Regions from separate parts of the Demequina lutea genome, predicted to be linked through region 2. Evidence: predicted binding sites of a transcription regulator. Region 2 holds the regulator's gene; the other holds the start of a gene.

Region 1 (19,478 bases), 520 kb from region 2:
CTCCGGCGCCGGCGACGACGCCGTCGAATCCGGCCGCGGTCAGGTGAGGCGACAGGAGGGAGACGGGGCGCCCGGTGCAGAGGAAGACGACGTGGCCCGCGGCGCGTGCCTCCCGCACGGCGGCTTCGTGAGCGGGCGGCACGACGCCGTGATGCGCGTACGTGCCGTCGACGTCGAGAAAGACTGCGCGCCTGACGCTCGCCGCGCGATTCCCGTCCGTCACCCGCTAGGCCTCGCCGTCGGCGACGTCGGTCTTTGGCTCGATTGTCGTCTTGCGCGCGCGAGGCTTGGTCGTGACAGGTTTGCGCGTGGTCTCCCTGCGCACCACGGGAGGCTCAGCCGCCTCGGGCTCCGGGATGATTCCCCAACCGTACGTATTGTCGTTTTCGTAGGGGTCGCGTACCTCGTAAATCGAGCCCACTTCGGCGGTCAGCGCCGGGAGCTCCGCGGTCATCTCGGCGAGCGAGCGGCCAAGCACGGCCTCCTCGTCGTCCTTTTCCGGAAGGACGTGCTTGACGTAAGACGCCGTCGCGACTGGCATCGGCACGTCGTGTCCCGCCGACTCGGCGAGATACCAGCGGTGGTCGAGAACCTCGTGGAAGAGCTGGGCCGGCTCAAGCTTGCCGCGCAGGTATTTGGGGACCGCGCGTACGGTCGGTTCGAAGATATGCCTGAGCCATTGGTGAGCCCCGTAGTTCTCGTCATCGCCCGATTCGGGGTGGATGGAGCGATACTCGTCGACGTCGTTGAGCAGCCGTCGCGCCTGGTTCTCCTGGACGTCGAGCCCCGTGAGTCGCATGAGCCTGCGTGAGTGGTGGCCCGCGTCGACCACCTTGGGCTTGATCGTGAGTGCAGTGCCGTCGCCAACCTGCTGCATGTCGATCTCGCCGACGTCGAAGCCCATCTCGTTGAGTTCCTGCACGCGTGCCGCGACGTGCATCGGGATGTTTGAGGTGAGGGTTTCAGTTTCCGTCAAGGCGCGCCACAACTGCTCGTAACGGGTGGAGATGCGTTCGGCAATCTCCCCGGGTTCGACGCTCTCGTCGAGGTCCTCGCTCGCTTGAAGGTCGTACAGCTCGCCCGCTATGTTCGTGACGGCGATTTCGATGTCGTAGCCGCGCTGTCCGTCGGTGAGGGCGCGCTGCAGGTCGCCCGTCTCGGCATCGACCAGATACGCCGAGAATTCGGAGGCGTCGCGTCGGAACAGGGCGTTCGACAGCGACACATCCCCCCAATAAAAGCCCGTCAGGTGCAGCCTGACGAGGAGGACCGAAAGCGCGTCGATGAGGCGCTTGAGGGTTCCCTTGCGCAGATCTTGGCTGAAGAGCGCGCGGTACGGGAGGGAGAACGCGAGGTGCTCGGTGACGAGCGCCGCCGCGAGTTCTTCACCTGCGGCGTCGATGCGCCCTGTGACCACGGCAACGGGGTGGACGCAGGGGGCCCCCATGCGCTCGAGCTCGCGGAGCATCATGAACTCCTTGTGCGCGATCTCCGGATTGGTCTCCTTGACGGCCAACACCGAGTCGCCGTGACGCACAAATCGCACGACGTGCCGCGACAGTCCTCGGGGTAGCGCGGCGATGCGCTCCTCCGGCCACGCGCCCAGCGGGATGGACCATGGCAGGTCGATGAGCGCGGCGTCGGCCGCTCCGGTGATGTGCAGGGGCATGTGCCAACACTACGGTGCTCGCCAACGACGACGGAAGACGGCGTCTTCGGCCAGCTCAGGGCCGCGACGCCGTGATGTGAGCCACTAGCGCTGGTGTGCCGCGGCCGCCGACCGGTGTGCAGCGAGGCGCTCGAGCGAGGTCGTGAGCGCGCTGAGCTGCTCGCGCAGCGCCGCGGGCACCCGTCCATCGAATCGGTCGAAGTAGGCCGCAGCATCTGCCGCCTCGGCGAGTTGCGACGCGGGGTCAATGTGAAACAACTCCTGCCACTGCGAGTCGGTGAGGTTGAGTCCATCGAGGTTCATCGAGCCCGCGACGGGTAGCAGTCCCAGCGGGGTGTCCGCGGCGGCGGCGGAGCCGTCGAGGCGACCGAGAATCCAAGCAAGGACCCGAACGTTGTCACCAAATCCTGGCCAGATGAAGCGTCCGTCGGCGTCCTTGCGGAACCAATTGACCTGGAAGACGGCGGGGGGCTGCGCGCCAGCTTCGCGCACTGCGTCGCCCACCTCGATCCAGTGGCGCCAGTAGTCGGCCATGTGGTAACCACAGAAGGGAAGCATCGCGAACGGGTCGCGCCGCAATTCTCCCACCGTGCCCTCCGCCGCCGCGGTGCGCTCCGACGAAACGGTCGCGCCCATGAATACCCCGTGCTCCCAATCGCGGGCCTGCGCGACGAGGGGCACATTGGTGGCACGGCGACCGCCGAACAGGATCACGTCAAGGACGACCCCTTCCGGGTCGTCCCAGGTGTCCGCGATCGTGGGGCAGCTGTCCGCCCGCGCCGTGAATCGGGAATTGGGATGCGCCGCTGGAGTGCCCGCGTCTGGGGTCCAGTCGGCGCCCTTCCAGTCGACCAGGTGGGCCGGAGGCAGGTCTGTGAGGCCCTCCCACCACACATCCCCGTCGTCCGTCAGTGCCACGTTCGTGAAGACCGTGTCCGTTCGGACAGTGTCAATCGCGGTGCGGTTGGTCAGCGGGCCGGTTCCGGGTGCCACCCCGAAGAAGCCGGCCTCGGGGTTGATCGCGCGCAGACGCCCGTCCGGCCCCGGCGCGATCCATGCGATGTCGTCGCCAATGGTCTCGGCCTTCCAGCCGGGCAGCGTGGGCGCCAGCATGGCGAAGTTGGTCTTTCCGCATGCGGACGGGAACGCCGCGGCGACGTGAAAGACACGGTTTTCGGGCGTGGTGACCTTGAGCAGCAACATATGTTCGGCAAGCCAGCCCTCTTCGCGCGCGATCACCGATGCGATCCTCAGCGCGAAGCTCTTCTTCGCGAGGATCGCATTGCCGCCGTAGGCGGATCCGTACGACCAAATTTCACGGGATTCCGGGAAGTGGCAGATGTACTTGGTGTCGTTGCACGGCCAGGGAACGTCCTCGTCCCCGGGTCCCAGGGGGGCGCCGACGCTATGCACGCAGGGCACCCATGCGGTGTCTGGAGTGATCTGAGCGAGCGACTCCGAACCCATGCGCGTCATGGTCCGCATGCTTGCGACGACGTACGGCGAGTCGGTGACTTGCACCCCTAGCCGGGCGAGAGGGCTTCCCACCGGCCCCATGGAGAACGGCACCACATACATTGTCCGGCCATGCATGGTCCCGCTGAAGAGGCTTCGCAACTCGCGGAGCATCGCGACCGGCTCCTGCCACTGATTGGTGGGTCCGGCGTCGGCCTCGGCTTCCGAACAGATGAAGGTACGGGCTTCTACCCGCGCGACGTCAGAGGGATCCGAACGCGCGAGATAGCTGCGGGGCCGCAACTGAGCGTTGAGCCTCAGGAGCGTGCCTTGCTTGACCAAGAGGTCGAGCAGGGACTCATACTCCTCATCGGAGCCAGTGCACCACACCACAGCGTCGGGTTGCGTGAGCGCCGCAATCTCCTCGACCCACGCGGTCACGCGTCTGTCCGCATTCGTCGGCGCCGCGGGTCCAGGTGGCAACACGTAGTGAGCGACGGTCATGGCGACTCCGATGTCGAAGGATAGGAACAACTTTCACCATACGGATATGAGCGGAGGTCAAATGCTAGATTGAGGCATAAATTGTGCGAGAAATGTTCAAGGCGGAAAATATGGCGGATCTTGCTACTTTGGGGCGACGGGTGCGTCACTTTCGCGCCGTCGCCGGTCTCACGCTCGATCAACTCGGCGCCGACGTCGGTGTCGGTGCGAGCCAGTTGTCCCTCATCGAAAACGGTCACAGGGAACCGCGCCTGTCTCTGTTGTCGGCCATTGCGGAACGGCTCGGCGTGCCGCTCGCCGAGCTTCTCGATACCGCGCCGCCGGATGAGCGTGCCGCGTTGGAGATCGAACTCGAGAGGTTCCAATCGAGTTCGGGCTACCGCAAACTCGGGCTGCCTATCCTCAAGCCCACGAAGGGTGTCGCCGATAGCACCCTGCGCACGGTCGTGGGCCTGCACCGTGAACTGGACCGTCGCGCCCGGCTCGCCATCGCAACGCCCGAAGAGGCGCGGCGCGCCAACACGAGTCAGCGTCGCGAGATGCGGGAGAGCAACAACTACCTGCCAGCCATCGAGGCGGTCGCGGAGGAGTCGATTGCAGCGGTAGGACACCGCGGCGGTGCGCTCACTCACCACACGGTCAACGAGATGGCCAAGCGGTTGGGCCTTCAGATCGTCCATGTCGACGATCTTCCCCATTCGGCGCGGTCCGTCCTCGACATAGGGAGCGGCCGCATCTACATCCCGCCGGCCTCGATTCCGGGAGGCCACGGGCTGCGTTCCCTGGCGCTACAAGCGATGGCCCACATCCTGCTGGAGCACGGCGCCCCTGTCGACTATGCAGACTTCTTGCGCCAGCGCGTCGAGGTGAGCTACTACGCGGCGGCCTGCCTCCTGCCCTTGGCCGCGTCGCTGGAGTTTCTGACGAGGGCCAAGGACGACCGGTCGATTGCCATCGAGGACTATCGCGATGCGTTCGGTGTGACTCACGAGGCGGCGGCGCTCCGCTTCACCAACCTCGCAACAGAGCACCTGGGCATCACCTTGCACTTCTTGCGTGTCACGGGCGAGGGTGCGGTGGTTCGCGCGTACGAAAACGACGGGCTCCCCCTCCCCGTCGACGCGACGGGAAGCACGGAGGGCGAATTTGTGTGCAGGAACTGGAGCGCCCGCCAAGCATTCGCGCGCACGACGCGCACCACGGAGTATCAGCAGTACACGGACACTCCCGCGGGAACGTACTTCGAGTCGACGCAGACGGGCACCGGCCAAGGGGAGGACTTCTCGATCACCGTGGGCGTGCCATACGCGGAGTCCAAGTGGTTCTGCGGTCGGCAGTCGACCGTTCGCCGCAGTTCACGGTGCCCCGACCTCGACTGTTGCCGCAGGCCGGACGAGCGCCTCGCCGCCCGCTGGGACGGCGACGCGTGGGCCAGTTCTCGCGTCCATGCGCATATCTTCGCGCCGCTTCCGCATGGCACCTATCCGGGTGTCGATGACCGCGAACTCTATGAGTTCCTCGAGGCGCACATCGAGACAGACTCGGCAAGCGACTGAAGCGGTGCGGCCGTCGACCGTGCTGGGACGACGAAGGGCGGCCCGGCGAACCGGACCGCCCTTCGTCGTGAAGAAAGGTGAAGCGCTACTTCTTGTGGGAGATCACAGGCTCCGACGTGAGGCGAAGGCCCGAGGCGGACGAGAAGACGTGCTGCTCGCCGGTGCGGATCGTGACCCAGATGGTCTCGCCCTTCTTAGGAACCTCGCGGGGGTCAAGACGCACGACAACCTGCGAGTCTCCCGCCGAGAAGTTGATGCCCTTGGCCTCGCCGTACTCGGTGGGAACCGAGCCGTAGACGAAGGCGTCGGAGCCGAGCTCCTCCACCACGTCCACCTCGACGGGGATGGCGCCATCGGCGTTCGGGGCCGCACGGTCGAGCGCCTCGGGACGGAAGCCGAGAACAACCTGGCTCTTGTCTTCCGTTTTGAGGGCCGCGATCGTTTCGCGAGAGAGGGCCACCTTGCCGCGGCCCACCTGTGCGAAGCCGTCGAACACCTGATACGTACCGATGTTCATGGCGGGGGAGCCAATGAACCCGGCGACGAACACGTTCGCGGGGGTGTCGTACATGTCGCGCGGGGTGCCTACCTGCTGGAGCACGCCGTCCTTCATGACGGCGATGCGGTCACCCATGGTGAGCGCCTCGACCTGGTCGTGTGTCACATAGACGGTCGTGACGCCGAGACGACGCTGGAGGGCGGCGATCTGCGTGCGGGTCTGGACACGGAGCTTGGCGTCAAGGTTTGACAGCGGCTCGTCCATGAGGAACACCTGGGGCTGACGCACGATGGCACGGCCCATGGCGACGCGCTGACGCTGTCCACCGGAGAGGGCCTTCGGCTTGCGGTCCAGGTACTCAACGAGGTCGAGGATCTTGGCTGCAGCCTCGACACGCTCACGGATCTCCGACTTGTCCTTCTTGGCGATCTTGAGCGCGAAGCCCATGTTCTCCGCAACGGTCATGTGGGGATACAGCGCGTAGGACTGGAACACCATGGCGATGTCGCGGTCCTTGGGCTGCACGTTGGTGACGTCGCGGTCGCCCACCCAGATGGCGCCTTCGTCGATGTCCTCGAGGCCTGCGAGCATTCGCAGCGAGGTCGACTTTCCGCAACCAGAGGGTCCGACGAGAACGAGAAATTCTCCATCGGCGATGTCGATATCAAGCTTGTCGACCGCGGGGCGGTCGGTGCCTGGGTAAATCCTGGTGGCCTTGTCATAGGTCACGGTTGCCATAACTGGTCCCTTCACCGGCAGGTACGTGCCGGACGATCCGAGTGAAGAGCGCCTGTGTGGTGTCCACACTGACACTTGCCCGTCGCAACGTCGCGAGAGGCAACCCCCATCTTGCCATAGGAATCTTGGGACGTCGGCCCGAGCCGGGGCTCCCGTGCGCGCGGGGACGGTACGGTGGCTCCATGGCAGGCCGAGCGCTTCACCGTGGCGACGAGGTGGGTGGCTACATCGTCGAACGCCCTCTCGGGTCGGGCGGCTCGGGACAGGTGTACCTCGTGCGCAATGCGGAGGGCGCCGCCGTCGCGCTCAAGCGCGTTGACGCCCAACACGACGAGGTGGCGGCGGAGCGGTTGCGGCGCGAAGTGAGGGCCCTCATGGCGGTGCGCCACCCGGCCGTGCCCCGCGTCCTTGACGCCGAGCTTGAGGACGATGACACGTTCGTCGTCTTCGAATTCATCGAAGGCGAATGCCTCGCCGACGAGGTCGCCGCTCGGGGTCCCCTTGAGGGTGAGGACCTTGCCTACTGCGCCGAGCGAATCGCAGGCGCGCTCGAGGCCGCGCACGCGGCGGGCCTTGTGCACCGAGACGTCACCCCTTCGAACGTCATGATGTCGCCAGCGGGCGCGGTCCTCATCGACTTTGGGCTCTCGCATCGCGCAGATGACTCGCGTTTGACCAGGGAGGGCCTCGTCAGCGGCACCGCCGGTTACGTCGCCCCCGAAGTAATCGACGGCGCGGAGCCGGGGGCCGACGCCGACAGGTGGGCGTGGGCCGCGACGATGGCGTTCGCCATGACGGGCAAGGCGCCATACGGCACGGGGAACAGCGCGATCCGCAAGACTTTGCAGGGCAAATGGTCGGTGCCCGATCTTCCTGGAGCCGAGGTGCTGGCGGCGGCTCTCGACCGCAAGGTTGAGGAACGGCCGGGAATGCGGGACATCGTGGCGGCGATGCGCGGCGCGACAGCGATCCTGCCGGTCGAGGCTTTGGCCGCCACCGCCGTGATGGAAACCTCCTCCGACGGCACGGAGGTGCTCGCTGTCAATGACCCCGAGCTCAATGACGGCGAGTTCTCGGACGGCGACGACTTCGAAGACGGCTGGCGAACCGTCGACTTTGACGGCCACGTTCTCAACGACATGGTGTTACCTGGGCGCGAGACCCTCGAGGGCGATCTGGAACTCGCGATGAGGCGGCCCGTCCTCGTGGCGGCGTGGGCCACTGCGGTCGCCGCGAGTGCCGCGGTGGCACCGTTTGCGGGCGCCGCAGTCGTCATCATCGCCGCGCTCGTCGCGCGCACCGTTTTTCGCCGCGGCGAGGCCCTGCGCATTGCTCGTGCCAGGCGCGGTGAGCGCCGGCGCGATTCCGTCCTCCACACTCTTGGCGTCCCCTGGCATCTGATCAGGGCGGCCGCGGAACTGTTGCCCTCGCTGATCGTCGCCGCGCTCATCGGGACGGCGGTGGGAGCGCTCGGTTGGTATTTGGTGTCGATCGGGGCCGTCGCGACGAGTACCCCCGACGGTCAGGGGTGGGGTCATGCGATCGCCATCGCGGTGGGGCTTCTCGCCTTCGAGGGCGCCTTGTGGTGGGGACTGTGGTCGTGGACGACCAGGGAGGGTTCGTACCGAGTCGCGGAGTCGCTTGCTCCCACCAACGGCGTGAGCGGCGCGTGGATCGTCGTGGCGCTCATCATCTTTGGTAGCGCTTCCCTTGCCGTCTATGTGGGAGCAGATCCGTGGTGGTGGCCGCTTCCCGCGATGCCGCAAAGCGGGGGCTAGCAGGGGCTCGGTCCCCGCTGCGTGGAACCGTCCGCGCCTACAATGCGTTGAGTCCACGAGCGAGGGAGACGGCGATGTCAAGCACTGACGCCACTGACGGGGTGGCAACCTCACGAGGCTTTGGCGCGCGGTGGCAAATCCTCCAGCCGTGGTTGAGTCTGGCGGTGCGGCTCGCGATGGGAATCATCATGATTGCGGCCGCGATCCCCAAGATGATCAACATCGACCAGTCGGTGCGCGCTGTCCGCGCCTATCGGCTGCTACCCGAGGCCGTCGTTCCCCTCGTTGGCACAGCCCTTCCGTACCTTGAACTCGTCTTCGGACTCATCCTCCTTGTGGGAGTATTCGTCCGTTGGTCAGCGATTGTTTGGCTGGTCCTCATGGCGGCGTTCGTGTTCGGAGTCGCGTGGGCCTGGGCGAAGGGTTACAGCATCGACTGCGGCTGTTTTGGCGGCGGCGGTGATGTGGCTGTGGGCACAACCAACTATCCGGAGCATATGCTCGAGCGTGCAGGATTTGTGGCCTTGGGTGTCTTCCTGCTTGTCTTTCCCCGTACGCACGCGTCTCTCGACGCGTGGATGAAGGGTGAACCCCTCTTTTCCCGTCCCTGATGAGCGCCAAGGAGTCGTCACATGGCTAGCAAGACCCCGCAGTCCGGCAACACACCGCAGTCCGACAAGGTGGCCGTGGCCAAGAAGAAGGCCCAGTCCCAGGTCCACGCCCAACAGCGTCGCGCGCTCGTCGTGTGGATCGTCATCGGCGTGGTCGTGGTGGGTCTGTTTGCCGCCCTGATCGCATACATCGTGCGTCAAGGCAACGTGTCCAGCGTCGCCACGACTCCTGGTCAATTGAATCCCGCGATCGCGACCACCAATGGCGGCTTTGGCGTGGGTGCGTCGGGCGTTGTAGGTGGCAAGGACCTCAGCACCTCGCACGTGCGACTCGACATCTACTTCGACTACATGTGCCCCATTTGTGGCGAGTTTGAGCAGTACCGTGGCGCCGAGGTCGACGCGCTCCGTAAGGCTGGCACGGCAGACGTGTACTACCACCCGATTTCGATCCTCGACGGCTCGTCCTCAGGCACCCAGTACTCGACCCGTGCGGCATCCGCAGGCGCGTTAATCGCTCAGGACGCGCCCGACAAGTTCTTGGCATTCACCACGGCGATGTTTGTCAACCAGCCCAAGGAGAACTCCACGGGACTCACCGAGGCGCAGATTCAGGCGATCGCCACCGCCGCGGGCGTGCCCGCTGACGTGGTCGCCAAGATCCCCGCTCTCGCGTACACCTCATGGGTCCGCAGCGCGACGGAGAAGGCAAGCGTCGACGGTGTGGCGGGAACCCCGACCCTGGCGCTCAACGGCGTCATTCAGGACCCAAGCAAGAACAAGGACGACATCAACTGGAGCGTCGCCGGCTCAATCACGACGGCCATCAACAAGGCGGCGGGCAAGTAGTGGCGCGCAGCGACTAGCTGGCCCCAAAGGGCCTGGCGAGGGGGGAGACCATGAACGACAAGACGGCCGCGAACGCCGCGGCAACTCTGGCCAAGAGGCAGGCCCAAGCCCAGGTCGACGCCCAAAAGCGACGGGCCGCCGTCATCTGGATCGTCGTTGGCGTGATCGTGGTGGGGCTCATCGGCACGCTCGTGGCGTTCATCGTGCGTCAGGGCGCGGTCGCCGACGTCTCAGTTGCGGGACCCTCCGGCGCGCCCGTCGTGAGCAATACTGACGGCTTTGGCGTGGGAAGCAGCGGGGTCGTGGGCAAGGACCTCGATCCGAGCCGTGTGAGGCTCGATGTCTACTTCGACTTCATTTGCCCGTACTGCGCGCTCTTCGAAAAGACTCAAGCGGCGACCCTCGACGACCTCCGGTCCCAGGGCATCGTCGATGTGTACTACCACCCGCTCGCGTACCTCGACGATGCATCGTCTGGCACCAAGTATTCGACGCGAGCGGCATCGGCCGCGGCGCTCGTCGCCCAGGAATCCCCGGAGTCGTTCGTTGCCTTCCTGCAGCAACTCATGGAGCATCAGCCCGCGGAGGGCTCGACGGGTCTTCCCGACCAGCAAATCCAGTCGTTGGCATCCGCCGCGGGGGTGCCCGATGCGATCGTGGCCAAGATTCCTGACCAGGGCTACGCCGCGTGGGTGCGCAGTTCGACCGAGGCGGCAAACAAGGATGGCGTGATGTACACGCCTTCCTTGGGATTCAGCGGCGTCATCCAAGACCCGACGGACCCCGCGAGCGTTCAGTGGAGCCAAGAGGGGGCGCTCCGCCAAGCCATCATGGAGCGCGCCGCTGGCTAACTGCCAGCAGGCCCGACATCGGCGCTCCACATGACTGGGTGGACACCATGACCGTCCGCAGGCGCATCGCCGGAATAGCGCAAACGGTCAAGGAGTACGACATGCAGTTGTCCGCTCAACTGCCACTGTCCGCCTGGGAGCCCGAGCCCGGCTACGAGGCGATCTCGGAACTGATCGACAGCGGCGTTGCCGTACGAGACGATGGGGCGATTGGTGGCAAAGTTGATCCTGACGGGAGCAACGGAACCCCAGGAACACCTGATCGCGATGCCGATCATGTACCGCGGATCAGTCCGCTAGTCCGCCGAGTGCCGTGGCTCACAGTCACGTGTGACATCCCGTACACGGGTATCCTTGTGCGGGCCCTCAGGGCTCTGCTGGCATGGCGCAATTGGTAGCGCACCCGACTTGTAATCGGGCGGTTGCGGGTTCAAGTCCCGCTGCCAGCTCTCTCACACGCGGGAGTGATGTTTGTCACAGGGACGTGCTTGCGCGTCATTGTTGGGGCATTTGTCACTCTCAAGCATCGGAATAGTTCTGTCGATCACTTCGCCAAGGCTGTTCAGACCCCAGTTGTGGTGCCACCCGGAAGGGGGTGGTGCTTGAACTCATACCGAAGGGAAAGCCAAGATCATGGCTAAGAAGAAGAATTCGCGCAAGGTGCTCGCTGTTGCGCTCGGCATCATGGGCATTGCCGGACTCAGCGTCGCGTCCGCATCGTCGTTGCCCGTAACTGCCGGTAACGAGGTTGCAATCGGTGTTGACACGTTCGCACCGTGTGACAGCGATGGCGTCAAGGTCGACTACACATATGCCAAGGACACCGCGACCATCCCAGTCACCTCGGGCTACATAATTTCGAAGGTGACGGTGTCCGGCATCAGCACGAATTGCGATGGGAAGGACATCAGGCTGACTCTCGCCGACAGCACAGATGCCCCAATCTTCACCACGGGCCCCACGCAGATCGGCGCCAGCGCCACCACGTTCGTCTACGACGCGACGTCCGACCTAATTGACATCTCGAAGGACCTCGGCAAGGTGACCGTCATCATCGGCTAAGTGCCGCTGAGCGACGAAGCATACTGACCGGATCACGTGGAGATTCGACGATTCATAGATACCGGCGAGTGGACCACTCGCCGGTATCTGTCGTTGCTTGGAAGCGTCCTGATCTGGGCCATCGTTGCGATTGACGGGTGGTACATGTGGCCCACGCAGTTGGGCGGAGACACCTCCTTCGTCGTGGTCTCAGGGCATTCGATGGAACCCACCTATTTCACCGGCGACCTTGTGATCGCCCGCAAGATGACGCCGAGCGTCGGTGACGTGATCGTCTACGCGCCGGCAAGCCTCGGCGGTTCGCAAATTGTTCACCGCATCATCGGAGGCAATGCCACCGACGGCTGGAAGATGCAGGGCGACAACAACAACTTTGTTGACCCGTTCACCCCCAAGGGGAGCGAGGTCAAGGGCGTGGTGCTGGTGCACTACGCCAAATTCGGGCGGGTCACCATCCTCCTGCTAAACCCCATGGTGTGGGCGTTTGTTCTGCTTGCGGCCATGGTCCTGTTGCTCTGGTTCACGGGTGACGACTGTGAAGAGCGACATGACGACGACGAGAACAAAGGCAATGGCAAGGGCGAGGGCGAAGGCGACCCGGAACGGGAAGCCGAAGAAGAGCTTGACCTGATAGACCGCGTGGTCGAAGGCACCGAGGCCGCCGTCGCGCGCATGGTCGCCTCCGGCGTCGAAGCGGGGGCCGCGGCGCTCTCCGTGCTGACGCGTCCCTCTCCCGCCCCCCGCCACGCCGCGACGGCGCCGCGCCACAGAGCGCCCGCGTTGCTCCGCGGTTCCGCGATTGTCGCCTTGTTGGGCCTGCTGACGATTTATGGGTCGTCGACCGCATCCGCGTCACAACTGATCGTGAAAACCGGCGACCAGGTCTCGGTCATGACTGTCGAGAAGTGCGTGACTCACACCCTCACCGCAACCACGGCGACGCAAACCACCGGAAACCACTATGCCGCTGTTGAGATCGGCAACATCGATCCGGCATGCCAGGACCTGTCGATTACCGTGAACTTGTATCAGGCCAACGGCACGCCCATAACAACCGGATCCGGCACCGTCACGGGCACGTCAACCAAGGTGCCGGTCGTGGGCACCTATCAGCGGCAAAAGGTTGGCACAGTGATTGTCAAGATCAATGGCTGGCTGTTCGTGGCCGCGTGGGGCGAAGCCTCGACGACGCCGCCCTTCCCGTCCGTGGGCAACTGTGATGGCGTGCTTATCTCTACTGGCCAGTTGCTGACGGGCAACAAGTGCGCCCTGACTTGGAACAGCAGTGTGGGTACGGCGGGGACGAGTTCGGGACGGATCAACGCGATCGGTGTCTTCGTGAAAACGGAGTTCGCTGACTATGACTACACGACCCAGGGCGCTACCACGTGGCGGTTCACCCTGGATCTGACCGGACTCCCCAACTTGAACTGGATTGGGGGCCTCAGTAGTGGCTACTACATCTACTCCCACACGTCCGGCAACGACAACATCGTCCTAGCTCCGGGGGAGACGTGTCTCAACCCCGCCTCTGTGACGTTCCAAGAAGCCAATCCAAGTAGCGATGGAACCTCCTCGTTCGTCCTGTCCACCACATACCTACCCGGTTGGGATCAGTGGCTCATCTGTCCCACGTCGTAGAGAACCGCGAGCCGTCACGAGCCGGGTGCGGGCGGCGGAGGCTGGGTTAGGCGTTTGCCCACCGGATGGCGGCGACACCCTGCTGTTCGAGCAACGCGTTCGCACGTGAAAACGGCCTGGACCCAAAGAACCCCCGCGAGGCGCTGAGCGGGCTCGGATGGGCCGACTCGATACGAGGCACGTCGCCGAGCATCGGCGCCAGATTCTGCGCGTCGCGGCCCCACAGGATCGCGACGAGCGGCCCTCCGCGTGCCACCAACGTGCGGATCGCGTGCTCGGTGAACTCCTCCCATCCCTTGCCCCGATGGGAACCTGGCGCGCCAGGAGCGACGGTGAGGCACCTGTTGAGCAGCATCACACCTTGATCGGCCCACGGCGTGAGGTCCCCGGTGATCAGCCGCTCGCCCGTGTCGGACTCGAGCTCGCGCGCGATGTTGGAAAGCGAGCGCGGCATCGGGCGGCCGGGAGAGACCGAAAACGAGAGTCCCATGGCGTCGCCAGGCGTGGGGTAGGGGTCCTGGCCGACGATCAGCACCCGTACGTCGGCCAGCGGGCGGGTGAACGAGTTGAGGATCGCGCGGGACTCGGGAAGGTACGTGCGCCCCTCCGCGAGCTCGGCTCTGAGAAAGCTCCCGAGCTCCGCCAGCGTCGGCGCCATCGGCTCGAGGGCCACGGCCCAGTCGGGGGCGACCTGTGATTTCCATGCCTCGGACATGCCTCCAGACTAACGACGCCGCCGCACGCGAACAGGGGGCGCATTCGCAAATGACAACCATGTGATTCGCGGGTACCCTGGAGCCATGTCAGCAGTCTCCGCACCCCTTGCCTCGACCGAGGCGACGCCCCTCAGCGAGCGCGACGCGAGGATTCTCGACTTCGAGCGTCAGTGGTGGAAGTTCGCCGGCGCCAAGGAAGACAGCGTTCGCGACCTCTTCCAGATGTCCGCAACGGAGTATTACCAGGTGCTGAACTCGTTGATCGACTCGCACTCGGCACTCGCGCACGACCCGATGCTGGTCAAGAGGCTACGCAGAATGCGTGCGTCCAGGCAGCGCGGCCGTGCGAGCCGTTCGCTGCATTCCTCGACCCTGGGGTAACCTTTCCCCGTGCCGTCTTATCCAGTCGACGAGTTCGACAACTCGCTGTCCGAACGCAGTCCCATGGGCGTGCACCGCAAAGGCAAGAGCATCGTCATGGCGATCGTTGCCCCGCTCCTCGTGTTCATCGGAGCAGGAGCCGTCGCGTATGGCGTCGTCGTGTACCTGTGGGCGCAAAATGGGGGTTCGGGATTGCCGCCACTCGGCAACATCGCGGTGCCCACCATTACGCAGACCGCCGTCGTTGGACCGACCGACGGCCTCGTGACGGTTTCGCCGTCACCTTCGCCGTCTCCCTCGCCGTCGCCGACGCCGACGCCGACCGCGGAGCCCGTCCATCATGACGCGAAGGTCGTCGTCCTCAACGGGGCCCGGATCGCGGGCCTTGCGGGTAAAAGTGCGGACACGATCAAGGCCGGTGGCTTCACGGCCGTCACGACGGGAAACATGTCGAGCAATCTCCCGAAGGCGAACACCGTGAGGTACTCCGATCCGATCTACGCCACCACGGCGCAGCAGGTCGCGACCTTGCTGGGGATCACCGCGGTCGAACAGGGAACGACGCCCGAGGGCAACATCTCTGTCATTCTCGTCACGGACCCGGCCAAGTAGCGAGAATTCCTCGTTCGCGCTGCGCTTCGCCGCGCGCGAAAAACGCCGCCACTATTTGCACTCTCACCCGGAGAGTGCCAAGATCGGATTAGCACTCTGCTACCTAGAGTGCTAAGACTTCGGCGCTAAAGATGAGGCGCTCGGCCGGTGTGACATGAACACCGAATCGGGCGTCGTCCGTCGCGGGCATCTGCGGCGCCATTACCCATCGAAAGAGGAACACACACCCATGGCAAAGATGATTGCCTTCGATGAGGAGGCCCGACGCGGCATGGAGCGTGGCATGAATGCCCTCGCTGACGCCGTCAAGGTCACCCTCGGCCCCAAGGGCCGCAATGTTGTACTGGACAAGAAGTGGGGCGCCCCCACGATCACGAACGATGGTGTCTCCATCGCCAAGGAGATCGAGCTTGATGACCCCCTCGAGCGCATCGGCGCCGAGCTCGTCAAGGAGGTCGCCAAGAAGACCGACGACGTGGCCGGAGACGGCACCACGACGGCGACCGTTCTGGCTCAGGCGCTCGTGCGGGAAGGCCTGCGTAACGTTGCCGCAGGTGCCAACCCCATCGCGCTCAAGAAGGGCATCGAGAAGGCAGTCGAGGCGGTCACCGCCGAACTCCTGAAGATGGCCAAGGAGGTCACGACCAAGGAGCAGATTGCTGCCACGGCCGGAATCTCTGCTGCTGACCCCGCCATTGGCGAGCTCATCGCCGAGGCGATGGACAAGGTGGGCAAGGAAGGCGTCATCACCGTCGAGGAGTCCTCGGCTCTGGGCCTCGAGCTCGAGCTCACCGAGGGCATGCGCTTCGACAAGGGCTTCCTTTCCGCCTACTTCGTCACCGACCCCGAGCGCCAGGAAGCCGTCCTCGAAGACGCGCTGGTGCTCCTGATCGAGTCGAAGATCTCCAGCATCAAGGACTTGCTCCCGCTGCTTGAGAAGGTCATGGCCACCGGCAAGCCGCTCATGATCATCGCCGAGGACGTCGAGTCCGAGGCCCTGGCCACGCTCGTGGTCAACAAGATCCGCGGCACGTTCAAGGCCGTGGCCGTCAAGGCCCCCGGCTTTGGCGACCGTCGCAAGGCGATGCTTCAGGACATGGCCATCCTCACGGGTGCAACTGTCATTGCCGAGTCCGTTGGCCTGTCGCTCGAGAACGCCACGATCGACCTGCTCGGTACGGCCCGCAAGGTCACCGTCACCAAGGACGAGACGACGATCGTCGAGGGTGGCGGCGCCACCGAGCTCATCGAGGGTCGCGTCAAGCAGATCCGCGCTGAGATCGACAACTCCGACTCCGACTACGACCGCGAGAAGCTGCAGGAGCGCCTGGCCAAGCTGGCCGGCGGCGTTGCAGTCATCAAGGCAGGAGCCGCGACCGAGGTCGAGCTCAAGGAACGCAAGCACCGCATCGAGGACGCCGTTCGCAACGCGAAGGCCGCCGTCGAAGAGGGCATCGTCGCCGGTGGTGGCGTTGCGCTCATCCAGGCGGGCGCCCTCGCGTTCGCTAACCTCCACCTTGAGGGCGACGAGGCAACCGGTGCTCGCATCGTCGAGCTCGCCGTCACGGCGCCTCTTCGTCAGATCGCCATCAACGCCGGCCTCGAGGGTGGCGTCGTTGTCGAGAAGGTCAAGGGTCTGCCCTTGGGTCACGGCCTCAACGCCGCGACCAACGTCTACGAGGATCTTCTCGCCGCCGGCGTCAACGACCCGGTCAAGGTGACGCGCTCTGCCCTGCAGAACGCCGCCTCGATCGCGGCCCTGTTCCTCACGACCGAAGCGGTCGTGGCGGACAAGCCCGAACGGGAGCCGGCAATGCCTCAGGGCGATGGCGGCATGGGCGGAATGGGCTTCTAGTCCACAGCTGACATACGCGAAGGGCCCCGAGGAGCGATCCTCGGGGCCCTTCGTCGTCGATCGGGGTCGTTGCGGAAAGCCCCTCAACCCTGCACCCGCGACGCTGCGAACCAAATTGGCGCCCGACAGGCCGTGGAGCGGGCTCCGGTCCCGCATCGGTCAGCGTGTCGCTGTCGAGACTGGTTCGTAGTTGCGCGCCCCGCGCGAGGGCGAGGGGCGAGGGGCGTTGCGAGCGGTGCAAGGCGCTCGGCCCCGGGCCTTAGGGAATGTCCGTGAGCGTCTTTTCGATCGTGGCGAGGCGAGTGTCGATGGCGTCGAGGCGTTCGGCCATCTTGGTGTTCGCGTCGGCGCTGGCGCGTAGCGCGTCGGTCAGGTTGGTTTGTGCCCTTGCCCGCGGCGACGTCAAGACTCTCAGGGAGCCCATGACCGCCCAGCCCGCGGTTCCGACAATGGCGATCCAACCAAACCAGGGGATTGAATCCATGGTTAGTCCTTCCGTGTATTCGGTGAGTTGACCGCGGCGGCGATCGCATCGGGGTTGATGGAGATCGAGAACGGGACGGACTCGAAGATGTTGACGGCCTTGCCGTCGTCCCCAAGTTCGAGGTGGCTGGCGACGAAGCCCGCCTCTTCGAGCTTGCGTAGGTGCATGTAGAGCAGCGCCCGGGACATTTCGACCCGGCGAGCCAGCTCGCTGACGTAACGCGGTTGCTCGTGTAGTTCGGCGAGGATGCGCATCCGTTGCGGGCTGGCGATCGCAGCGAGGCGTGCGGCAAGCCGCTCGGACCCCGCTTCGTCGATGCCCACGTGTTACCTCCCTTGTGCATCTGTAATAAAAACATTACACATAAGGGCATCATGAGGCAAGGCGGGATTTCTACACCGTGGCGGGGCTTTAGCGGCGTCGCTGGGCGGCCGTCACGCGCAGGCCCGATGCGCGCAGGCGCCGCACCAGCTCGCGCCCGTCGATCAGCTGCGCTCCGGCGGCGATCAGCCGCTCGTGCATGTCCGCAGGGACGTCGTAGTGGTCCAGGTCAAAGCCGCGTTCGGGAATGCCCACCGTGCGCGCGAAGAAGTGAAGTTCATCCAGAGAGGCGTCGGAGACTAGATGCCCCCAGATGCGTCCATGGCGAGGCCACAGCGGGGGATCGATGAGCAGCGCCATGGAACGCGACCCTACGCCACGGGCCGCCCGTCGAGCCCAAACTACGCAGGCGACGCGGGGAGAGTGACGGTCACGATCGCACCCTCGGGCGCGTCGGCGGGGCCGATGTCGGAGGCGACGGCCGAGCCCCCATGGGCGGAGGCTATCGCCGCGACGATCGCGAGCCCGAGGCCCGATCCGCCGGACGCTCTGGTGCGCGACTCGTCGGCGCGATAGAAGCGTTCAAACGCGCGAGCCGCGTGAGCCGCGCCAAAACCGGGTCCGTGGTCGCGGACGGTCGCGACCACTCGGTCGCCCTCGACACGAGCCGTCAGCTCGATGGGCGTGCCCTCCGGGGTGTGGCGCAAGGCGTTCGCGGCCACGTTGGAGAACAGCTGGGTGAGGTGGCGCGTGGAGCCGCGGACGACGGTGCCTTGCTCCGCGGCAACGGTCACCATGCGCGAGGAATCTTGTGCCCTGACGTCGGCAGCGACGTCGTCGAGGACGTGGGCAATATCGACGTCCTCGTTACCCCCGAGAACCGCGGCGGCCTCGTCGGAGCGTGCAAGGAGGAGCAGGTCATCCACGAGTTTGGCCATGCGGTCGGCGTTTGCCTCGATGCGGGCGATGGCCTGTCCCGTTTCGTCCGCGCCCATGCGGTGGAGCTCGGCATAGCCGCGAATCGCCGCAAGGGGGGTGCGCAGCTCGTGGGACGCATCGGACACGAAGAGCCTGAGCTTGGCTTCCGAGGCGTCGCGCTGGGTCATCGTCGCGGACAGCCGGTCGAGCATCGCATTGAGCGACGCCGCAAGGGAGCCCGCCTCGGTGGTGCGTGGATACGAGGGCACACGTCGAGTGAGATCGCCTGCGGCAATGGAAGCCGCGGTGCGCTCCGCCTCCGCAAGAGGCCGCAGCGAGCGACGGGTGGCCCAGGCAGCGAGCGCCGCGGCGAGCAAGGCGACCGCAAGGCCAAGCACGATGATTCCGCGGCCCAAGATCGTCGCGGCCGACCCGATGTCGCGCAGAGGGGCCATCACTGCGATCGTCGTGCCAGCGCCGGGACCGGTTGCCTCAAGGTGCCGAGTCACCACCCGCCACGACTCTCCCGGGGCGCGGGCCGTGTACGTCGCGGTGGCATTGGGCCTCAGGGTGATCGGGGGAAGTGGACGGCCGTTGTTGAGCCACTGCGTGGCGGCGGTTGCCTCGCTGCCGTCCGCACGGAAGACGACGACCACCACGTCGTTTGGCGGCTGGAGGGGCATCCCCGCGGCGGTGCCGCTATTCCCGATCGCGACAATGGCGGCGGGATGGGATGCGAGTGCCGACACCGCGTCGTCGAGCTTGCGATCGACCTGAGAGGTGAGGGTCCTGTGCAGCAGCAAGAGCACGGACGCGCCGATCACGAACTCCGTGAGCAGCACGAGCACCAGAGCGATCGCCGGAATGGTCCACTTGAGCGGCCACGACCTCATCGTGGTTCCTTGACGACGTAGCCGATGCCGCGCTTGGTGTGAATCAGCGGCGCATCAAACGGCGCATCGATCTTGCGGCGCAAAT
Region 2 (9,210 bases):
CGGACGCAAGTACGGGTCAATCTTTTCGGACAAGGTGCCCGGCAGGAACCCCAAGCGCTCCCCCGCCTCGACGGCCGGGCGCGTCAGGATGATCCGACTCACCTGCTTGGACTGCATGGCGGCGACCGCTTGGGCCATCGCAAGATACGTCTTGCCCGTTCCCGCGGGGCCGATACCGAACGTGATGGTGTGGCGCTCGATCGCGGCAACATATGCGGCTTGACCCTCGGTCTTTGGCCTGATCGTGCGCCCTCGCGAGGACAGGATCGACCTCGCCAACACGGCCACGGGTCGCTCTTGCTGCGCGGCGGTTGCCTCGCCGATGATCCGCATGGACTCGCGCGCTACCTCGGGGGTGAGGGACACTCCTGAGGCGACCATCAATCTCAACTCGTCGAGGGCCGCCGAGCACGCGGCGACCGCGGCATCGGGGCCTGACAACGAGATCTGATTGCCGCGCACCAAGACGTTCACGCCGGGGAATGTCCTCTCGACCTCGGCGAGAACCGAGTCCCCCGCACCGAGGAGCCCAAGCATCACCGCGGCATCGTCGATCTCAAAGATGCGAGATGTGCTCACGCGTCCTCCCATGCAAGATGCTTGCCGCCCATGACGTGGGCGTGCGCGTGGAAGACGGACTGTCCCGCCGCCTCACCCGAGTTGAAGACGAGGCGAAACTCACCGCCGCACTCGGCATCGGCCACCTGTTGGGCGACGGCAACCATCTCCGCGAGAACATCGGGAATCTGTGCGGCGGCCTCGGTGACATTCGCGACGTGGGTCTTGGGGACGACGAGGACGTGCACGGGCGCCTTGGGTGTGATGTCACGAAAGGCAATCACGCGGTCGGTCTCCGCGACCAGGGTGGCGGGGATCTCACCAGCGACGATGCGGCAAAAGAGGCAGTCGGTCATGGCTCTAGCGTATGGCCAGTGCCCGACCACGGGCGCATGGACCACGAGACCATGCGTGCGCTCATGCGCAGCGCCTCGCCATCAGGCCCTGCCCAGGAAGGCGTCCTTCAGTCGTGCGAAAACACCACCGCCGATGGGCGCCAGCCGCGCCTCGGCGAACTCCTCGCCGCGAAGCACGGCGAGCTTGCGCAAGAGCTCAGACTGCTCATCCGTCAGTTCATCGGGCGTCAGGATGTCGAGGTGCACGTGAAGGTTGCCGCGGCCCGACCTCTGAAGCTTGCCCACGCCAAGACCCTTGAGCGTGACCGTCGCGCCCGCATGAGTGCCCGGCTTGATGTCGATTTCCTGGGGACCGTCGAAGGTCTCGACCGTGGCGACGGTACCCAGAGCGGCCGCGGTCATCGGCAACTCGATCGTGCAGTGCAAGTCGTCTCCCCGACGCTCGAACGTCTTGTGTGCGCCTTCGCGGATTTCGACATAGAGGTCACCGCGCGGCCCGCCCCCAGGCCCCGCGTCGCCCGAACCGGACATCCTGATGCGCGTGCCCGTCTCCACCCCGGAGGGAATGTCAATCGGGACGGTGCGACGTTCGCGCGACCGGCCCTGCCCCGAGCAATCGGTGCAGGGCGATTCGATGATCGAGCCGTAGCCACCGCAACGCGGGCATGGCGCGGTGGTCATGACCTGGCCGAGCAGTGACCTGGCGACGCGTTGGACCACGCCGTTGCCGTTGCACTGCGGGCAGGTCGCCGGCTTCGTCCCAGGAGTACAGCACGTGCCACCGCACGTGGTGCAGGTCTCGGCCAGGTCGACGGTCACGTCGTGGCGGACCCCGAAGACGGCCTCTTCGAGACTGATCTCGACCTCGACAAGCGTGTCCCCGCCGCGCTGCGTGCGGGATGCGGGTCCCCTGCGCGAAGAGCCACCCATCGCGGAACCGAAGAAGGTCTCGAAGATGTCCTCAAAGCCGAATCCGGCGCTCGCTCCGCCATTCGAAGAACGAGGGTCGACGCCGTGGTCGAACTGGGCCCGCTTGTCGGCATTGCCCAGCACCTCGTAGGCGGCCGCGACCTCCTTAAAGCGCTCCTCGCCCTCTGGCCCCGCGACGTCGGGGTGCAACTCCCGCGCGAGCTTGCGGTAGGCCTTCTTGATTTCAGACTCGGACGCGTTTCGCGCCACGCCTAGGACGGCGTAGTAGTCCTTCACGCTTCCACCACTTTCGACAAGTAACGGGCGACGGCCCTGACCGCAGCCATCGTGCCCGGATAATCCATGCGGGTCGGCCCGAGCGCCCCCAACAGGGAGGGAGACTCAAGATTCCCGTAGCCAGCGGCCACAATAGACGTACCCGCGAGCGCACCGTAACCGGTCTCCGAACCGATGCGGACGGCCACGGGTCCCTCGGCTGCCATCTCGTGCAACAACCGCAACAGCACTACCTGTTCCTCAAGTGCGTCAAGAACCGAGGTCACGGCGTCGGCACCCAAGTCGGAGCCTGCCCGTGTGAGGTTGCCTGTCCCCGCGAAGACGACCCTTTCGACGGTGCCGCCGCGCGCCGCGCTCGACACCACCGATGCCAACTCGGCAATCCACGGGGACGAAGGATGCCTGCCCGCCCATTCGGCGAGTTCGCGGTCAAGAGGCGCGGGCGTCAGCCCTGCGGCGATCTCATTGACCTCCCTGGCAACGCGCTCAAAGTCCTCATCCGCAAGGTCTCGCGGGACGACGAGCGACGCCTGCTCGACTCGGGCATCGGCGCTCACGACGACCGCGAGCGCGCGCTCTGGCGCCATCCGCACGAGCTCGACCCTGCGAACAGGGCTCTCCCTGAGCGACGGGTACTGCACGACCGCGACCTGGCGAGTGAGCTGACTCAGCAGCCTGACCGACCTCTCAACCACGTCATTCAGGTCAACCGCATCGGACAAGAACGTCGAAATGGCGCGCCTGTGGCTGTCCTGGAACGCCGCGGCCGCGAGCAGGTCGACAAAGTAGCGATACCCCTTGTCGGTGGGGATTCGCCCGGCCGACGTGTGGGGTTGTGCAATCAGGCCGTCCTCTTCCAGCGCGGCCATGTCATTACGAATAGTCGCGGGCGAGACTCCGAGCGAGGAGTTTTGGGCAAGGGCCTTCGAGCCGACCGGCTCGTGGGTCGCCACATAGCCTTCGACGATGGCGCGTAATATCGCCTGCCGTCTGTCTTCGCTCATGACGCCTCCCGCTGGCACTCGCGGTCTGTGAGTGCCAATCTTAGCCCGGTGGCTCGGCCTCGTCGTGATGCCGGCGCCCGGTAGGGTGACAAACGGAGGACGCCGATGACCTACACCGCCCACGAGGGACCCGACACCGCGAAGGCGGGCGCCGCTCATTTGGGTGCCGTCGTGGGGCCCTTCATCCCCCTCGCCGTCTATTTCGCGGAGCGCGACCGCGACGAGTTCGCCGCAGGCGAGGCGTCCAAGGCCGCACGCTTCTCCACGGTGTTGCTGGCCGCCTTCCTCGCCGCAACTGCCGTGAGATTGTTCGTGCCTTTGGTGGGCTTTCTCGGTACATTGGCACAGTGGGTAATTCCCGTCGTGGCGATTTACTTCTGTTTGGCAGGCTTCAAGCTGGCGCGACGGGGAGAACCTTCAAACTATCCGTTCCAATTCAAAGTGGAGAAAACTGATGACTGAGATGCCCCAGCCCCCCGCAGCGCAACCCGCAGCACCGCTGTCCGACAGCGACGCTCGCCTCTATGTGACGCTTGCACACGTAGGCAACATCCTCTTTCCCGGTCTTGCGCCGCTCATCATGTGGCTCATTGGCAAGGACAAGAGCTCGTTCGTCAACACCGAGGGCAAGGAGGCCCTGAACTTTGGCATCCTGCTGGTGATCGCCTACATCGCGGGAATCATCCTCACCGTGATCCTCATCGGAATTCTCGTGATCCTGGCGGCATGGATCATGTCGATCATCTTCGGCATCCAGGGAGCGATGAAGTCCAACAAGGGCGAGAGCTACCGCTACCCGTTCAGCCTTCGCCTCATCAAGTAATTCTCAGGGTTTTACCCTGACCTACCTCGGGGCTCCGCATCGGTCATACGGCCGATGCGGAGCCCCGAGTGTTTTGCGACACTAGTCACATGAACGACACCAACACGCCTCCCACGGGCCCGCCCCAACCTGGCGGCCCCTACGTCCCCGTCGCCCCCGCCCCGATGCTCGAATCCGAAGCGCGCACGTGGGCCATGCTGGCTCACATCATCGCGGCCGTTGCCTCGGTGATGAGCGCGGGCACGATCGCGTTCGTCGCGCCGCTGATCATCTGGCTCCTGTACAAGGACCGCAGCGCCCTCGTGGCCTTCCACGGCAAGCAGAACCTCAACCTGCAGATCACGACGCTCGTGTTTGGCGCGGGCGCCGTGGTGTTGGGCCTGGTGCTGTTCATCGTCGGCCTTGCCATCACACTGCCGCTGTGGGGGCTCTACGTGCTGTACGCCTTCATCATCTCGATCGTGGCCGGCGTGAAGGCCTACAACGGCGAGTACTTCCGGATCCCGCTGTCGATCAACTTCATCAAGTAGGTCCCAGCACAACGCTCGCGTCTAGGTTTACTCGGCTAGGGCGCCAGTTCCCTGATCACGGCATCGGCGAGCAGGCGCCCTTTGCGCGTCAGCACGACTCGTCGCCCGGGCCCCACCGCCGCGTGGCCGTCGACCAATCCAGCCGCCACCAGTCCCGCCACCGCGGCCCTGCGCTGCGAGGGCACGGCGTCGAGTTCCAGCCCCTCTGCAAGGCGCACGCCGAGCATGATGCGCTCCAGGACGACGGCGTCGTCGTCGAGCTCCTCGCGCTCCTGGGCCGGGTCGTCCCCGTCCGCTAGCCTCCGCGAGTAGGCGAGAGGGTGCTTCACGTTCCACCACCGTGTGGCGCGGATCGCCTCTCCGGTGGCGCCGACGCGCGGGCCCAGGTATGAGTGCGCGCCGGGGCCGATGCCCCACCAATCCTCGCTACGCCAATACGCAAGGTTGTGTTGGCACGCGTCGGCGGGAGTGCGCGCCCAGTTGGACACCTCGTACCAGGCATAGCCCGCGGCGGCGAGAGCGTCGTCGGCCGCCTCGTACATGTCGGCCTGGGTGTCGGGGTCGGTGGGGGCGATCTCGCCCCTGCGCAGCTGGCCGCCCATGCGGGTGGCGGGCTCGATCACGAGCGAATACGCGCTCACGTGGTCGGGTGCGAGGGCGATCGCGGTGTCGAGGCTGGTGCGCCAGTCGGCGAGCGACTCCCCCGGTGTGCCGTAGATCAGGTCGAGGCTCACCGCGAGCCCCGCCTCACGTGCCCACCCGACAGCGCGTTCGACGTTGGCGGGGTTGTGCGTGCGCTCCAGGGTCGCCAAGACGTGCGGAACGGCGGACTGCATGCCGAAGCTCACGCGCGTGAATCCCGCCGCCGCGAGGGCGGCGAGGGACTCTCGCGACACGGAATCGGGGTTCGCCTCGGTCGTGACCTCCGCGCCTGCGGCGATCCCCCAGGTCTCGCGCACGCCGTCAAGCAGCCTTGCGAGCGCCGCCGCATCGAGCATTGTGGGCGTTCCGCCGCCGAAGAAGACGGTCGAAGCGGGGCGCGGGTCCTCGCCCATCACGCCGCGGGCGAAGCCCATCTCAGCCAGTGCGGCGTCCACATATCCCTCGCGGGTCGCGCCCTCGACCTCGCCGGGCGCGTAGGTGTTGAAATCGCAATACCCGCAACGGACCGAGCAGAAGGGGACGTGAACATAGACGCCGAAGTCGCGCTCTGGTTCAGGCGCAGATGCGGGGGCGGCGGCCGCGTCGGCCACTACTTCTTCTTGCCCTTGTCCGAGGCATCGTCCGACGTACTGAGCGCGGCGATGAACGCCTCCGGCGGGACCTCAACAGAGCCGATGTTTTTCATGCGCTTCTTACCGGCCTTCTGCTTCTCGAGCAGCTTGCGCTTGCGCGAGATGTCGCCGCCGTAACACTTGGCGAGCACATCCTTGCGCATGGCCCTGATGGTCTCGCGCGCGATGATGCGCGAGCCGATCGCGGCCTGGATCGGCACCTCGAACTGCTGGCGGTCGATCAGGTCCTTGAGTTTGCCCACCATCGACAGCCCGTACTTGTACGCCGCGTCCTTGTGCACCACGGCGCTGAACGCGTCGACGGGCTCGCTCTGCAACAGGATGTCGACCTTGACCAGGTCTGCCGCCTGGTCGCCATCGGGCTCGTAATCGAGGGAACCGTAGCCACGCGTGCGCGACTTGAGCTGGTCGAAGAAGTCGAACACCACCTCGGCGAGCGGGAGCGTGTAGTGCATCTCCACGCGGGTCTCGCTTAGGTAGTTCATCGTGCCCATGGTGCCGCGGCGCTCCTGGCACAGTTCCATCACGGTGCCGATGAACTCGCTCGGCACCAGGATGGTCGCCTTCACGATGGGCTCGCGCACCTCATTGATCTTGCCGTCGGGAAACTCCGAGGGGTTGGTGACGGTGAAGATCTTTCCGTCCTCCATCTGGACCTCGTACACCACGTTCGGCGCGGTCGAGATGAGCTCGAGGTTGAACTCGCGCTCGAGCCTGTCGCGCACGATCTCGAGGTGCAGCAGTCCCAAGTAACCGCAACGGAAACCAAAGCCGAGCGCCACCGAACTCTCGGGCTCGTAGACCAGGGAGGCATCGTTCAGCTGCAGCTTGTCGAGCGCATCGCGTAGGAGAGGGAAGTCCGAGCCGTCGAGCGGGAAGAGCCCCGAATAGACCATCGGGCGCGGTTCCCGATAGCCAGGGAGCGACTGGGTGGCCCTGCGGGCCGCAAGGGTGACGGTGTCACCCACCTTGGACTGACGCACATCCTTCACACCCGTGATGAGGTAGCCCACCTCGCCCACGCCAAGGCCCTTGGTGGGGACCGGCTCGGGGCTGATGACGCCGATCTCGAGGAGGTCGTGCGTAGCGTGCGTCGACATCATCGCAATCTTCTCGCGCGGCTTGAGAGCCCCGTCTATCACGCGCACGTACGTCACCACGCCGCGGTAACTGTCGTAGACGGAATCGAAGATCATGGCGCGCGTCGGGGCATCGGCGTCGCCCACGGGAGCGGGGATGTCCCTCACGACCCTGTCGAGCAGCGCGCCGACACCCTCGCCGGTCTTGCCACTGGTGCGGAGGACATCGTCGGCGTCGCAGCCGATCAGTTGCGACAACTCGGCCGCGTAGCGATCCGGTTCGGCCGACGGGAGGTCGATCTTGTTGAGCACCGGGATGATCGTGAGGTCGTTCTCCATGGCCAGGTACAGGTTGGCCAGCGTCTGCGCCTCGATCCCCTGCGCCGCGTCCACGAGCAACACCGCGCCCTCGCATGCGGCGAGCGAACGCGACACCTCATACGTGAAGTCGACGTGGCCAGGCGTGTCGATCATGTTGAGGGCGAAGGCCTTGCCCTCGACGTGCCACGGCATGCGCACCGCTTGCGACTTGATAGTGATCCCACGCTCGCGCTCGATGTCCATGCGGTCGAGGTACTGTGCCCTCGCCGCGCGCGCGTCAACGACGCCGGTGATACCAAGCATTCTGTCCGCCAACGTCGACTTGCCATGGTCGATGTGGGCGATGATGCAGAAGTTGCGAATCAGGTCCGGCGAGGTGGATGACGGTTCAATGGAGGATGTGGGCACGAGTGGTGGAACTTCCTTCGACGATCTGCGGGGTCTCTATCGTCCCATGACGCGGGGTTCAGGTATTTCGCATTGTGCCGATAGTGAGAACGTTCCCCGATAGTGTCGGGCAAGGGTGAACCGAGGAGGAGACGTGGCAAAGGGTAGTGACATGTTTGCGCTCACCTTCAGGGACTCCCCCATTGGCATGGCGCTTCTTGATTCGTCAGGCCAGTATGTCGAGGTCAACGACGCCTTCGGCCGCATCCTTGGCAGGCCTGCCGACCACTTCAGGGGCCGTCACTTCGGCGAGTACACCCACACCGACGACCTGCCCAGGGACATCGAACTCATGGCGCAACTCTCCCGAGGTGAGTTGCCGTTCTACCAGGTACATAAGCGCCTGCTCCATCGGGAAGGCGACACGATCTGGGCCCGTGTAACGGTGTCAGACACGGTCGCAGAAGAAGACCCCCGCGGCCACCACTACGTGGCGCAGGTCGAAGATGTCACGGAGATCCGCCGCGCGCGCGACCTGCTCGAACGCCGTGCGCTCTACGACCACTTGAGCGGACTCGCGAATCGCACCCTGCTGATGGAACGCCTCGAGCGGGCCCTAGAGACCCACGAGCCTCGCGCCGCAACCGTCGCGTGCATCTTCTTGGATGTCGACCACTTCAAGATGGTCAACGACTCCTTGGGCCACGACGCAGGCGACTCGCTCCTCGTCGAGATCTCGCAACGCATTCAGGACGCGGTCCGCAGCGCCGACACCGTCGCGCGGCTTGGCGGGGACGAGTTCGTCGTCGTCCTTGAAGACGTCATGGACATCGAGTCGGCCACCGCCGTCATGCACTCCATCACCGACGCCATCCGCCAACCCTTCACCATCGGCGTGCACGAGCTAGCGCCCACCGTGTCCGCGGGCCTCGCGATGGCCACTCGTGGGATCACCGCTGAGTCCCTCATCCGCAACGCCGACATTGCGATGTACGCCGCCAAGCAAGGCGGTCGCGACCGCGCGGAACTGTTCGACGCCTCGATGCGCGAAGTGGCGATGACGAGGCTATCCATCGAGTCGGAGTTGCGTACCGCCATTCGCGACGGAGAGCTCGTCGTGTACTACCAGCCCGTCGTCGACCTGGAGACTCGCGAAATCGTCGCCTTCGAGGCGCTCGTGCGCTGGCAGCACCCGCAACGCGGACTGCTCCTTCCCGACGAGTTCATCCCCATTTCCGAGGACGCCAACCTGGTGATTCCGTTGGGCGCCATCGTGCTTCAGGAGGCGTGCAAGTTCCTGGTCGACCGCCCGCACTTCACGGGACGCGTGTTCGTCAACGTGTCGACGCGCCAAATCGGCACCGCAGATCTGAGCCGGGTCGTGCGAGACACTCTCGCCGCCACGGGGGCGAACGCGAGGCAACTCGGGATCGAAATCACCGAGTCCGGAATGCTCATGGCGACCGCCGCCGCACGCGCCGACCTGAAGGCCCTCGTCGACATGGGCATCGAGCTCATCCTGGACGACTTTGGGACCGGATATTCGTCACTGTCCTCCGTGCTGCAGAATCCCGTCGCGGGGCTCAAACTGGCACGCGAATTCACGTTGAGGCTCGGCGACAAGGGCACAGGAGACCGCATCTCGACCGCG

The links. The regulator HrcA, encoded in region 2, represses chaperone genes, less so after heat shock. The targets are predictions, from matches to a motif close to TTNGCACTCGNNNNNNNCGAGTGCNAA.
Region 1: the regulator HrcA is predicted to act here: its motif matches at 15,011-15,037, upstream of groL (chaperonin GroEL).

What each region holds. Positions count from the first base shown of each region.
Region 1 is NZ_JACBZO010000001.1:664,376-683,853, forward strand. Features, by position in the region: gene BKA03_RS03245 (HAD hydrolase family protein) at 1-223, opposite strand, end outside; gene BKA03_RS03250 (DUF4032 domain-containing protein) at 227-1,669, opposite strand; gene BKA03_RS03255 (phosphoenolpyruvate carboxykinase (GTP)) at 1,754-3,628, opposite strand; gene BKA03_RS03260 (helix-turn-helix domain-containing protein) at 3,739-5,184, shown strand; gene BKA03_RS03265 (ABC transporter ATP-binding protein) at 5,270-6,421, opposite strand; gene BKA03_RS03270 (serine/threonine-protein kinase) at 6,604-8,199, shown strand; gene BKA03_RS03275 (DoxX family protein) at 8,274-8,810, shown strand; gene BKA03_RS03280 (DsbA family protein) at 8,832-9,659, shown strand; gene BKA03_RS03285 (DsbA family protein) at 9,710-10,510, shown strand; gene BKA03_RS03290 (hypothetical protein) at 10,558-10,908, shown strand; tRNA gene BKA03_RS03295 (tRNA-Thr) at 10,887-10,959, shown strand; gene BKA03_RS03300 (hypothetical protein) at 11,144-11,572, shown strand; gene BKA03_RS03305 (signal peptidase I) at 11,609-13,213, shown strand; gene BKA03_RS03310 (uracil-DNA glycosylase) at 13,260-13,928, opposite strand; gene BKA03_RS03315 (DUF3263 domain-containing protein) at 14,014-14,310, shown strand; gene BKA03_RS03320 (LytR C-terminal domain-containing protein) at 14,320-14,922, shown strand; gene groL (chaperonin GroEL) at 15,152-16,777, shown strand; gene BKA03_RS03330 (hypothetical protein) at 17,037-17,261, opposite strand; gene BKA03_RS03335 (ArsR/SmtB family transcription factor) at 17,264-17,584, opposite strand; gene BKA03_RS03340 (DUF4031 domain-containing protein) at 17,673-17,942, opposite strand; gene BKA03_RS03345 (sensor histidine kinase) at 17,984-19,393, opposite strand; gene BKA03_RS03350 (response regulator transcription factor) at 19,390-19,478, opposite strand, start outside.
Region 2 is NZ_JACBZO010000001.1:1,192,394-1,201,603, reverse strand. Features, by position in the region: gene BKA03_RS05860 (PhoH family protein) at 1-591, opposite strand, end outside; gene BKA03_RS05855 (histidine triad nucleotide-binding protein) at 576-914, opposite strand; gene dnaJ (molecular chaperone DnaJ) at 996-2,120, opposite strand; gene hrcA (heat-inducible transcriptional repressor HrcA) at 2,117-3,124, opposite strand; gene BKA03_RS05840 (magnetosome magnetite crystal formation protein family) at 3,230-3,586, shown strand; gene BKA03_RS05835 (DUF4870 domain-containing protein) at 3,579-3,947, shown strand; gene BKA03_RS05830 (DUF4870 domain-containing protein) at 4,037-4,477, shown strand; gene hemW (radical SAM family heme chaperone HemW) at 4,513-5,730, opposite strand; gene lepA (translation elongation factor 4) at 5,730-7,580, opposite strand; gene BKA03_RS05815 (putative bifunctional diguanylate cyclase/phosphodiesterase) at 7,714-9,210, shown strand, end outside.